DNA from 2 places in the Mesorhizobium sp. M2A.F.Ca.ET.043.02.1.1 genome. Region 2 is predicted to be linked to the other one. Evidence: riboswitches for the same ligand, from Rfam matches in the RefSeq annotation. Region 2 holds a riboswitch; the other holds the start of a gene.
The links. A riboswitch is a leader RNA that binds a small molecule or an ion and turns the genes downstream of it on or off. The one in region 2 is predicted to bind S-adenosylmethionine.

Region 1: linked by a shared signal. The riboswitch ahead of EJ068_RS10120 (homoserine O-acetyltransferase) and the one ahead of EJ068_RS21515 (O-succinylhomoserine sulfhydrylase) in region 2 are both predicted to bind S-adenosylmethionine.

The regions. Positions count from the first base shown of each region.
Region 1 is NZ_CP034445.1:2,121,847-2,128,418, reverse strand. Features, by position in the region: gene EJ068_RS10130 (glycosyltransferase family A protein) at 1-625, opposite strand, end outside; gene metW (methionine biosynthesis protein MetW) at 883-1,497, opposite strand; gene EJ068_RS10120 (homoserine O-acetyltransferase) at 1,494-2,663, opposite strand; SAM riboswitch at 2,760-2,837, opposite strand; gene hisC (histidinol-phosphate transaminase) at 2,984-4,087, shown strand; gene EJ068_RS10110 (prephenate/arogenate dehydrogenase family protein) at 4,094-5,029, shown strand; gene EJ068_RS10105 (sugar kinase) at 5,137-6,081, opposite strand; gene EJ068_RS10100 (DUF2125 domain-containing protein) at 6,089-6,572, opposite strand, start outside.
Region 2 is NZ_CP034445.1:4,521,579-4,528,150, reverse strand. Features, by position in the region: gene mmsA (multiple monosaccharide ABC transporter ATP-binding protein) at 1-663, shown strand, start outside; gene mmsB (multiple monosaccharide ABC transporter permease) at 660-1,952, shown strand; gene araD1 (AraD1 family protein) at 2,153-3,148, shown strand; gene EJ068_RS21520 (2'-deoxycytidine 5'-triphosphate deaminase) at 3,191-4,285, opposite strand; SAM riboswitch at 4,402-4,479, shown strand; gene EJ068_RS21515 (O-succinylhomoserine sulfhydrylase) at 4,536-5,726, shown strand; gene EJ068_RS21510 (ceramide glucosyltransferase) at 5,748-6,572, opposite strand, start outside.

The DNA.
Region 1 (6,572 bases), 2.4 Mb from region 2:
AATTGTACTTCTTCCAGTCGATGTCTTCGGACAGCTGGGCGCCGCCGCGGCGGGCAAAGCGCAGCAGAAGGTCGAGATCCTGCATGCGCGTGATATCGCTGTCATAGCCGCCGATCGCCAGCAGCGATTCGTGCCTGGCGGTGATTGCCGAGCCGGCGATGAAAATAGTCTGCGAGACCAGGGCGCGCTGCAGCGCGCTTTTATCAAGAAAGGCTTCGCGGTTGATGCATTTGGTGCTGCGGCTGCCCTTCAGCGACAGGAACGAGCTGATCAGGACTTCGAGCGAGGGACTCTGGTCAAAGCGCGCCAGCGTCCGCTCTAGCCGGTCCGGCAGATAGACGTCGTCCGAATCGAGGAAGGTCACCACGGGCGCCCGCGCGCGCTCGATGCCCGCGTTGCGGGCGGCATTGGCGCCGCGCCATTTGGCGCCGACATAGATCAGCCTCGGGTCGCGGATCTCGGCCAGCGCGGCGGCCGTCCCGTCGGTCGAACCGTCGTCGACCACGATGTGCTCGAAGCGGGTAAGTGTCTGCGCCAGAACGCTTTTCACCGCACGTACGACCTGACTGCGCCGGTTGTGGGTCGGCGTGATCACTGAGATCAGCGGAACGTCCTGGTTCGACATCGGGCTGCGACCGGTCGGATCTGGCGCGTGTCGGATGGGTTTGATGGCTATGTTCTTATCCCACCTGTGATTTGCGGTCGAAGCTACAAAAAAGCCACCTGTGTGTCACGCCGAGTCGGCCGAGAAATGCGAAACAGGGGCTTTTCCGCAACGTTGCGGTTTGATGGCAACACAATCGGCCTTCCAATCCGCGGAGGCCGTCCGCCGGCAAGAGCCGGCGGTGAGAATCATGCGCTCATCGAACTGATCGCGCGGCGTCAGCGCCTGAGCAGAAACACCGCTTGCTGGCCGAAGAAGTTCCAGAACCACCACGGCATCGACAGGCCGATCTTCTGGCCGTTGGCGTCGAGCGCGGTCGCCTTCTCGACGGTCGCGCCGAGCTCTTCGCACAGGTTGACGAAGTCGCGGATGGTGCAAAAGTGGATATTGGGCGTGTCGTACCAGGAATAGGGCAGATCCTTGGTGACCGGCATCCTGCCTTTGATCAGCAGCGAGAAGCGCACGCGCCAATGGCCGAAATTGGGGAAGGAGACGATGGCGCGGTTGCCGATCCGAAGCAGCTCGTCAAGCACGACCTTCGGGTTGCGCGTCGCCTGCAGCGTCTGCGACAGCACGACGAAGTCGAAGCCCTTGTCGGCATAGAATTTCAGATCCGTGTCGGCGTCGCCCTGGATGACCGAGAGCCCGCGCGCCACGCATTCGTTGACGCCACGCTGCGACAGTTCCAGCCCGCGGCCATCGACCTGCTTGGTCTCCTGCAACAATTCCAGAAGGACGCCGTCGCCCGAGCCGACGTCGAGGACGCGCGACTTGGCCGGAATGAGATCGGTGACGACTTCGAGGTCGACACGCTGGGCGCGGTTGACGCTCATAGGCTGAGCCCCCTTGCGCGTGCTGCCGAACCGATGAAGCCGTTGATGGCCGCGAACAGCTCCGGCTCGTCGAGCAGGAAGGCATCGTGGCCGCGATCCGTCTCGATCTCGACGAAGGAGACGGAAGCGCCCGCCGCGTTCAAGGCATGCACGATCGAGCGGCTCTCCTCGGTCGGGAACAGCCAGTCGCTGGTGAAGGAAACCAGGCAGAAGCGCGTCCTGGTGCCGGCGAAGGCATCGGCGAGGCGCCCGCCGTGATCGGCGGCAAGGTCGAAATAGTCCATCGCGCGGGTCAGATAGAGATAGGAATTGGCGTCGAAGCGGTCGACGAAGGTCATGCCCTGGTGGCGCAGATAGCTTTCGATCTGGAAATCGGCGTCGAAGCCGAAGGTGAGCGCCTCGCGGTCCTGCAGGTTGCGGCCGAACTTGCGGTGGAGCGCGGCTTCCGAAAGATAGGTGATGTGGGCGGCCATGCGCGCGACGGCAAGCCCCTTTTCCGGGCGCTTGCCGAACTCGAGATATTTGCCGCCATGCCAGTCCGGATCGGCCATGACCGCCTGCCGGCCGACCTCGTGGAAGGCGATGTTCTGCGAGGAATGGCGGGCGCCGGTGGCGATCGGCAGCGCCGAGAAGACCCGCTCCGGATAGCTCGCCGCCCATTCCAGCACCTGCATGCCGCCCATCGAGCCGCCGAGCACGCAAAACAGCTTTTCGATGCCGAAATGATCGACCAGCATCGCCTGCGCGCGCACCATGTCGCGTATGGTGATGATCGGCAGGTCGAGGCCGTAAGGCTTGCCGGTCGCCGGATTGGTCGAGGCCGGGCCGGTCGAGCCGAGGCAGCCGCCGATCACGTTTGCGCAGATGACGAAGAAGCGGTTGGTGTCGATGATCCTGCCGGGACCGATCAGCACTTCCCACCAGCCCGGCTTGCCGGTCACCGGATTGGTGTTGGCGACGTGCTGGTCGCCAGTCAGGGCATGGCAGACGAGAATGGCGTTGGAGCGCGCGTCGTTCAAGCTGCCGTAGGTCTGGTAGGCGATCTGGAAAGGCGAGAGCAGCGTGCCGGCGTCGAGCTTCAGCGGCTTGTCGGGGCCGAACTGCAGCACCGGGCTCGACGGATGGTCGGCCTCGTCGTTGGTTCTTGCAGCGCGCTGAGCGGCCATGCCCGTCCTCGATCCTGTCCCGCATCGGTCTCGACACCACGCGGTGTCCGGCCGGCGGCGGACAACAAAAAACCGGCTTGCCGTCGCAAAGCCGGTTACAGGTTGCAAACGGCCCTTTAGCGAGTTGTTTAACGTGGCTGCAAGCCGACCGGCCAAATCACCACGGAAGTCTGGCTGACCTTCTAGGACCGGAGCCGCTGTTCGTCAACGGGGGTAGCCTCCATGCCGACAGGGGCTGCCGCAAGCGCCAGCACTCGACATTGCAGCCCGTGGCCTGTATTTCCGCTGCGGCCTTGAGGCCTTCTCGACGGATTTGTGACATGAAGCAGGATCAGCCCCGTCCGACGCCCCGCGCGGGCATCATGGACATCGAGGCCTATGTGCCGGGAAAAAGCACCGCGCCGGCCGGCGTGACGAAAGTCTACAAGCTGTCGTCGAACGAAAATCCCCTGGGGCCTTCGCCGAAGGCGATCGAGGCCGCGCGCGAGGTGGCGGCGAAGCTCGACGTCTATCCCGACGGCACGGCGCGGCGGCTGCGCGAGGCGATCGGCGAGGTGCATGGGCTGAACCCTGCGAACATCATCTGCTCCAACGGCTCGGACGAGATCCTGGGGCTTCTGGCGCAGACCTATCTCGCGCCGGGCGACGAGGCCGTGTTCACCGAACACGCCTTCATGGTCTACAAGATCTACATCCAGGCGACGGGCGCCAAGCCGGTGGCGGTGAAGGAAACCGACGAGCGCGCCGATGTCGACGCGATCCTCGCCGCGGTTACGCCCAAGACGCGTATCGTGTTCCTTGCCAATCCGAACAATCCGACCGGCACCTACCTGCCGTTCAGCGAGGTGCGGCGGCTGCATGCCGGCCTGCCGAAGAACGTGCTTCTGGTGCTTGATGCGGCTTACGCCGAATATGTGCGGCGCAACGACTACGAAGCCGGCATCGAGCTTGCCGGCAGCGCCGAGAACGTGGTGATGACACGCACCTTCTCCAAGTTCGGCCTTGGCGGCGCGCGCGTGGGCTGGATGTACGGGCCGGCGCATATCGTCGATGCCATCAACCGTATTCGCGGCCCCTTCAACGTCAATGCCACCGCGATAGAGGCCGGCATCGCCTCGATTCGCGACCGCGCCCATATCGAGCGCAGCGTGACGCATAACGAGAAATGGCTGACATGGCTCAGCGCGGAGCTGACCGGGCTCGGCCTGCGCGTCACGCCCAGCGTCGGCAATTTCGTGCTGATCCATTTTCCCGACGACAAGAAGCATTCGGCTGCGGCCGCGGACGATTACCTGAGCGCGCGCGGCTATATCCTGCGCCGCGTCACCGGCTACGGCTTCCCCAACGCGCTGCGCATGAGCGTCGGCACCGAGGAAGCCAACCGCGGCGTGATCGATGCGCTCAAGACCTTCCTGAAAAGCTAGAACGCCATGGCATCACCGATGTTCGAGAAAATAGCGCTGGTCGGCATCGGCCTGATCGGCTCGTCGCTCGCCCGCGTCATCCGCCGTGAAGGCCTGGCGCGTCATATCGCCATCGCGACGCGCAGCGCATCGACGCTGAAGCGCGCCGAGGAGTTGGGCCTTGGCGATTCCTACACGACGGAGGCAAAAGAAGCGGTGCGCGATGCCGATCTCATCATCGTCTCGGTCCCGGTCGGCTCGTCCGGCGAGGTCGCGGCCGAGATCGCGCCGGCGCTGAAGAAGGGCGCCATCCTCACCGATGTCGGCTCGACCAAGGCTTCCGTCATCGCGCAGATCGAGCCGCACGTGCCGGAAGGCGTGCACTTCATTCCCGGACATCCGCTGGCCGGCACGGAAAAGTCCGGACCCGATGCGGGCTTTGCCGATCTCTTCGAGAACCGCTGGTGCATCTTCACGCCGCTGCCGGGCACCGATCCCGCCGCGCTCGAGACGCTCTCGGAATTCTGGCGGCGCTGCGGCTCCAACATCGATACGATGGACCCGCAGCATCACGACATGACCTTGGCGATCGTGTCGCACCTGCCGCATATCATCGCCTACAACATCGTCGGCACGGCGGACGATCTGGAAGCGGTGACCAAGAGCGAGGTCATCAAATATTCCGCCTCCGGTTTCCGCGATTTCACCCGCCTTGCTGCCTCCGATCCGACGATGTGGCGGGACGTGTGCCTGCACAACAAGGACGCGATCCTGGAGATGCTGGCGCGTTTCTCGGAAGATCTGGCCTCGCTGCAGCGGGCGATCCGCTGGGGCGACGGCGAGAAGCTGTTCGATCTCTTCACCCGCACGCGCGCCATCCGCCGCTCGATCATCGAGGCCGGCCAGGATATCGATGTGCCGGATTTTGGCCGGCAGGCGGTCGAGCATCCCAAAGGGAACTGATATTCAGGTGAGGCCGGCCTGCGAATGCCGGCTTCCTGCGCTTCCGGTGCAGTACGCTCCGCTCCGGTTCTCGGAAGCCACCATTCTCGACTCGGCCTGACCTGATCTCAGCTCCCTTTGCCTCCTCGGACTGGCGGCCAGTGCGCCGCAATCATGGCGAGCGTCTCGGCTCTGTCCGGCGCGCCCAGCCTGCCGCCGAAGCGCAGGCATTTGAGCGCGGCTGCGGCGCTGGCGAAGCGCAGGGCCTTTTCCATTGGCATGGCCTCGGCGAGGCCGACGGCAAAGGCGCCGTGGAAAACGTCGCCGGCGGCGAGCGTATCCACCGCCTTGACCTTCGGTGCCTCGACATGGCGCACGCGTCCGGTCGCCCGGTCGTGCCACCAGGTTCCAGCGGCGCCGCCGGTCACCGCGACAAAGGCATCGGTGCGCGAGCCGAGGTCGGCGCAAGCGCTTTCCGGGTCGAGCGCATGGCCGCAGACGATGCGCGCCGCAGGCTCGGATGCGACGATATGGGAGGCCAACGGCAGAAGCTGCTCCAGCACCTCGACGGGTGCTGTATCGGCATCCAGGATCGCCGGACGGCCGATCGATCTGGCCGCGCTCAAGGCGAGCGCCGCGGCGCCCGGCCAGCGGACATCGACCAGAACGGCGTCGAAGCCGGAGAGGTCGGCGAGCGGCAGCATTTCAGGATCGGCCTGCGCCTTCTTGTCGTAGAAGGGGGCGATGATGCGCTCGCCATGCGCATCGACCATGATCGCGGCCAGCGCCGAACGCGCGCCGGGAACCCGGCGGATAAGGCTGCAGTCGATGCCTTCGGCCTTGATGTCGGCAATCAGCTGGTCGCCGACCGGATCGTCGCCCGCGCTTGCCCATAGCGAGACCTCGGCGCCGAGGCGATGCGCGGCGCAGGCGGCGCTCGTCGCCATGCCGGAAGCGATCTGGACGCCGTCGCTGGCGATGAACTTGCCCTGATGCGCGGGCAGCGTCTCGACTCGGAGAATGGTGTCGAGGGTGAAGGCGCCGACGCTGAGCAGTCTGACCGGCTTCGCCATCATCGTGTTACTCGAGCGGCTTGATCTTGCCGAGCGGAATGAAGCCGAGCGAAGCCTTACCCTTGACGATCTTCAGCGGCATCGACGGTTCCTTCCCGAGCATGGCCAGGGCGGCAAAACCCTGCTCGATTTCGCTTTTATGCTCGGGAACCGCCCCGGCAAGGATGGCCGCCACCGCTTTCGGGTCCCTGAGCTTGATCATCAGGTCCCCGTCGACCAGTCCTTCCGCATCGACGGAGACCGGTCCTGATACGGTGATGCGCGCCGTACCCGACGACAGGTCGAGCCTGGCGATCTCGATCGACTGGCCGCGCAGGCTTTTCGGGGGGGCCGCGATCAGCGCCACGCCGTTCTTCAGCGTCACGTCGCCGCTGCCGTCCAGCGCCGGCAGCACGCGTCCCTCGATAGCGTCGGCATTGATCTCCAGATCGCCGAAGCTGCCGACATAGTTGATGTCCTGGCCGGCCGGCTGCAATTGCCCGGCCGCCTTG
Region 2 (6,572 bases):
GGCATTGCCGGGCTGATGGGCGCCGGCCGCACCGAATTCGCGATGAGCCTGTTCGGCCGCTCCTATGGCCGGCACATCACCGGCGAGGTGTCGCTGCACGGCAAACCGCTCGACCTCTCGTCAGTGAGCAAGGCGGTGGAGAACCGCATCGCCTATGTCACCGAGGACCGCAAGACCTACGGCCTCAACCTCATCGACCACATCAAGCACAATGTGACCTTGGCCAATCTTGGCGGCGTTTCCAGCCGTGGCGTCATCGACGACATGCGCGAGATGAGCGTCGCCAACGACTACCGCAAGAAGACCAACATCCGCGCCTCCAGCGTCTATCAGCTGACCGGCAACCTCTCGGGCGGCAACCAGCAGAAGGTGGTGCTGTCGAAATGGCTGTTCGCCGATCCGGAAGTCTTGATCCTCGACGAGCCGACCCGCGGCATTGACGTCGGCGCTAAGTACGAAATCTATACGATCATCGCCCGCCTCGCCGCCGAGGGCAAAGCGATCATCGTCATCTCGTCGGAAATGCCCGAATTGCTCGGCATCACCGACCGCATCTATGTGATGAACGAAGGGCGTATCGTCGGCGAAATGGCGGCAAGCGACGCCAGCCAGGAAAAAATCATGCGCGCCATCGTTCGCGGAGAAGGAAAAAAAGCATCATGAGCACAGAAAGCGCTCCCGCACCGCAGAGCGGCACAGCCGAGGACGTCAAGCAGGGTCCGCGCATCGCCGTCTCGGCCCTGACGACGAACCTGCGCGAATACGGCCTGATCATCGCGCTCATCGTCATCATGCTGTTCTTCCAGTACACGACGTCGGGCACGCTGTTCAAACCGGTAAACCTTTCGAACCTGGTGCAGCAGAACTCGTTCATCATCGTGATGGCGCTGGGTATGCTCCTGGTGATCGTCGCCGGCTATATCGACCTCAGCGTGGGATCGGTGGCAGGCTTCATCGGCGCGCTGGCGGCGATGATGATGGTGATCTGGCCGCTCGGCATATTCTCGAATCCGCTGGTGGTCTCGATCGTCTGCCTGATCGTCGGCGCGCTGATCGGCGCGGCGCAAGGCTACTGGATCGCCTATCACAAGATACCGAGCTTCATCGTGACGCTGGCCGGCATGCTGATCTTCCGCGGCATCTGCCAGGCGCTGCTCGGCGGCGGCTCGTCGGTCGGCCCGCTGCCGGACAGCTTCAAGGCGCTGAGCTCGGGTTTCATCCCGGACGTGATCGGCCCGCTCGTGCTGATCCCGCCGACGGTCAATGCCGCCGGCAAGACCATCGTCGGCAGCGGCTTGACGCTGCATATGACGACGATCGTGCTCGGTCTGGTCGCGGTGCTCGCCTATGCCTATTTCGGCTTCAGGACGCGGCGCAAGCGCGAGCGTCACGGCTATGAGGCGGAGCCCTTCCCGCTGTTCGTCATCAAGACTCTGGTGGGCAGCGCGCTGGCGCTGTTCCTGGTGTTCCAGTTCGCCAGCTACAGGGGCTTGCCGGTCGTGCTCTTGGTGATGGGTGTGCTCATCTCTCTGTTCGTCTTCGTCACCAAGCGCATGACCATCGGCCGCCGCATCTATGCCATGGGCGGCAACGCCAAGGCCGCGCAGCTGTCGGGCATCAACACCGAAAGGCTGACGCTGCTGGTCTTCATCAACATGGGCGTGCTGTCGGCGCTCGGCGGCCTGATCATCGCGGCGCGCCTCGGCCAGGCCGTGCCGGCCGCCGGTCTCGGCAGCGAGCTCGACGTCATCGCGGCCGTCTTCATCGGCGGCGCCTCGGCAATGGGCGGCGTCGGCCAGGTGATCGGCGCCGTAGTCGGCGGCTTCATCATGGGCGTGATGAACAACGGCATGTCGATCATGGGCGTCAATGTCGACTGGCAGCAGGTGGTCAAGGGCCTGGTGCTGCTCGGCGCCGTCATCTTCGACGTCTACAACAAGAACAAGGCTTAAGGGCCGGAACAAAGTTCAGGAGGCATACGGGTTCCAGATCGCGACGCTGCCGGCAACCCGTCGGCGCCAAGAAGTCCGCACAAGGACCGAGCGCGCGAACGCAATCCGGACGAAGAGTTTCAACCGCGGCGGGGATCGCTCCACGCCGCGCCGGGTAAGGCTTGCCCGCGGGCGGCCGCTAAATGAGAGAGGATTCGAACATGCTGATCTCCCAGATCCTCGACGACGCCGAGACGATCCGCGTCGTCGCCCGCAATGGCGGCGGCAAGACCAGGGTCATCAATGGCGCGCGCAGTGTCTATTCGCTGGCGATGGAGGCCGCGCGCACCGGCATCGGCCTCGAGGCGCTGATCGAGCGCAAGGGCTATGGTGAGACGGTCGATCTCGATGCCGTCTACAAGAGGGGCAGGCTGGTCTCGCCGATCAACCATCCCGATCCCGCACATCTGCATCTCACCGGCACCGGGCTGACGCATCTCGGCTCAGCGGCGACGCGCGATTCCATGCACAAGAAGCTCAGCGAGGGCGGCGAGGAGGAACTCACCGATTCCATGAAGATGTTCCGCATGGGGCTCGAAGGCGGCAAGCCGGCCAAAGGCCAGGTCGGCGTGCAGCCGGAATGGTTCTACAAGGGCAACGGCACGATGGCGGTGGCGCCGGGCGCGCCGCTGATGTCGCCGGCCTTCGCGCAGGACGGCGGCGAGGAGCCCGAGATCGCCGGCATCTATGTCATCGGCGATGATGGCGCGCCGTTCCGCGTCGGCTTCACGCTGTCGAACGAGTTCTCCGATCATGTCACCGAGCGGGTGAACTATCTGTTCCTCGCCCATTCCAAGCTGCGCAATGCCTCGTTCGGCCCCGAGATCCTGATCGGCGACCTGCCGGCCGACATCCGCGGCGCATCGCGCATCTGGCGCGACGGCAAGCTGCTCTGGGAAAAGCCGTTCCTGTCGGGCGAGGCGAACATGTCGCACACCATCGCCAATCTCGAGCACCACCACTTCAAATATTCGGCCTTCCGCCAGCCGGGCGACGTGCATGTGCATATGTTCGGCACCGCGACGCTCTCCTTCGCCGACGGCATCAAGACCGAGGCCGGCGACACGTTCGAGATCGAGGCGGCGGATTTCGGCCTGCCGCTGCGCAATCCGCTGGAGATCGAAAAGCCGGTGAAGGTGGCGGTGAAGGCGCTGTGATTGGGTAATCTCCCCTTGTGGGGGAGATTGGCAATTTCGACCTCAGCGCGCGGCCCTGAAATGCTTGGAAAGCTTCAGGCCCTGCGCCTGATAGTTCGAGCCGAGATCGGTGCCGTAGAGCGCCTGCGGGCGCTTCAGCATGTGCTCGTAGACGAGGCGGCCGACGATCTGGCCGTGGTCGAGGATGAAAGGTACTTCGTGGCTGCGCACTTCGAGCACGGCGCGGCTGCCGCTGCCGCCGGCGGCGGAGTGGCCGAAGCCCGGATCGAAGAAGCCTGCATAGTGGACGCGGAACTCGCCGACCAGCGGGTCGAAGGGCGTCATCTCGGCGGCGTAGAGCGGCGGCACGTGCACCGCCTCGCGGCTGACCAGGATATAGAATTCGTCAGGGTCGAGCACGATCTCGCCGGCGCCGCTCTTATAGATCGGCTCCCAGAAATCGACGACATCCTGCGCGGCGCGCTTGTCGACATCAACCAGGCCGGTGTGGTGCTTGCCGCGATAACCGACAAGCCCATCCTTGTCGCCGTCGAGGTCGATGGAGAGCGCGATGCCGCCGCCGGAAATATTGGGCGGCTCGGTGGCGACCAGCATCTCGGCACGGTGAAGGTCGCGCAGCTGGCTTTCCGAAAGCACGGCATTGCCGATGCGGAAACGGATCTGCGACAGCCGCGAGCCGGCGCGCACGACGATCGGGAAGGTGCGCGGGCTGACTTCGAGATAGAGCGGCCCGTGATAGCCGGCGGCGATCTTGTCGAACTCATGGCCGCGATCGGTCATGACCCGCGTGAAGATGTCGAGGCGGCCGGTCGAGCTCTTCGGATTGGCCGAGGCCGAAACCTCGGCCGGCAATGCCAGACTTTCCAGCAAAGGCACGATATAGACGCAGCCGGTTTCCAGCACCGCGCCGCCGGTGAGGTCTATCTCGTGAAGCTTCAGCCGTTCGAGCTTGTCGGCGACCAGATGATCGGGCCCCGGCAGGAAGGAGGCGCGTACGCGATAGGCCTTGTCGCCGAGCCTGAGATCGAGGCTGGCCGGCTGGATCTGGTTGGTGTCCAGCGCGCGCGGCGACTTGAGCGCGTTCGCCTCAAACAGCGCCGCGATGTCCTGATCCGGAAGAATGCCTGTCTGCCGCAAAGGCTGGCTCCGTTCACAAGGCCGGGCGAGGACCTAAGCAGGCTCTTGCCGTCCGGCTGGTACAAACCTCTTAATGAAGCCGGCAATTGACGCAAGCGCGGCGCTCATTTAAAGGGTCGTTATCCCGTGGTGATTTGGCCGGTCGGCTTGCAGCCACGTTAAACAAGTCGCTAAAGGACCGTCGAGCCGCAAGGCTATATGGACCGGTTGCGACTTCGCGGCCGGTTTTTTTATGTCTGGAAGCAGGGCTATGAGCACCAAGAAGCGCAATTGGAAACCTCAAACGGCACTCGTGCATGGCGGAACGCTGCGTTCCCAGTACGGCGAGACCGCAGAGGCGATGTATCTCACGCAGGGCTATGTCTATGAGACGGCGCAGGCGGCGGAAGCCCGCTTCAAGGGCGAGGAACCGGGCTTCATCTATTCGCGCTACGCCAACCCGACCGTCGACATGTTCGAAAAGCGCATGTGCGCTCTGGAAGGCGCCGAGGATGCCCGCGCCACCGCCTCCGGCATGGCCGCCGTTTCCGCCGCCCTGCTCTGCAGCGTGAAGGCAGGAGACCACATCGTTGCGGCGCGCGCGTTGTTCGGCTCCTGTCGCTGGGTGGTGGAGACGCTGGCGCCGCGCTACGGCATCCAGGCGACGCTGATCGACGGCACCGACATCGCCAACTGGGAAAAGGCGGTTCGCCCGAACACCAAGCTGTTCTTCCTGGAAAGCCCGACCAATCCGACGCTGGAAGTGGTCGACATCGCCGCGGTCGCCAAGCTCGCCAATTCGATCGGCGCGCGCGTTATCGTCGACAACGTCTTTGCCACGCCGCTGCAGCAGAAGCCGCTGCAGCTCGGCGCTCACATCGTCGTCTATTCGGCGACCAAGCATATTGACGGCCAGGGCCGCTGCCTCGGCGGCGTCATCCTGTCGGACAAGAAATGGATCGACGAAAACCTGCACGACTATTTCCGCCACACCGGCCCCAGCCTGTCGCCCTTCAACGCGTGGACGCTGCTCAAGGGGCTGGAGACGCTCCCGCTGCGCGTGCGCCAGCAGACCGAGAGCGCCGGCAGGATCGCCGATTTCCTGGCCGGCCGGTTGGAGATCGCGCGCGTCATCTATCCCGGCCGCGCCGATCATCCGCAGGCCGATATCGTCAAGAAGCAGATGTCGGGCGGTTCGACATTGATCTGCCTTGACGTCAAGGGCGGCAAGCAGGCGGCCTTCGCCTTCCAGAACGCGCTCGACATCGTGCTGATCTCCAACAATCTCGGCGACGCCAAGAGCCTGATCACCCATCCGGCGACGACGACGCACAAGAACCTGAGCGACGAGGCACGTGCCGAGCTCGGCATCGGCCCCGGCACGCTCAGGCTCTCGGTCGGCCTGGAGGACACCGACGATCTGCTGGAGGACATCGAGCAGGCGCTGAAGGCGGCAAAATAAGCCGGAAAACATCGTGGGAGATCAGGCGATCTCCTCAAGTTCTGTCAGCGCGCGGGTGCGGATGGTCATCTCATTGCCGCGCCATTCGACGGCGCCGCCGAACCAGGCGCGCGCCCAGATGGCCGGCAGCATGGCGTCACGCGCGATCATCGCGGTGACGCTGCGCGGCGACAGGTACCAGCCCTTGGCCAAGGCCAGCAGGCATTCCGGCAGGTAGGCGATCGCCAGCACCCACAAAGCCGTGGTGCACAGGCTGACGCCGGCGCTTGCCGCGGCAACCAGCGCCAGCAGGAGCGGCGCCGCCGCGCCGGTCAGGATCTCTGGCGTGAAGAACAGCGGGAACGTGACCCGGCGCAGCCGCGCCCAGCGCGTCTGTCGCGACCAGATCTCGGCGAAGCTGCGCTGTCCGAGCGGCTGCTCGAAAGGCGAGGCGACGAGATTGACGCGCAGGCCCAGGCCATTGACCAGCTTGGTGGCGGCCGCGTCCTCGGCGATCTCGGCGGCCAAGGCCTGGATGCCGCCATTGGCGTCCAGCATCGGCTTGTTCCACAGCATGCTCTTGCCCTGGGCGAAGCCGAGGCCGAGCGCCTCGCCGGCATATTGCCAGCGCGCCTGCAGCGTGTTGAGGAAGGCGCATTCGACTTCGGCCCAAAAGCCGTCCGGCCGCGAACCGATCGGCGTCGAGCAGACGAGGCCGGTATCCGGCCGCCATGCCGCCATCAGGTGCTGAACATAGTCCCTCGGCATCAGCACGTTGGAATCGGCGAGGACGACCCAATCGTGCCGCGCCGCCTGCCAGCCCTTGACGCAGTTGTTGAGCTTGGGATTGGCGCTGATATGGTCGTC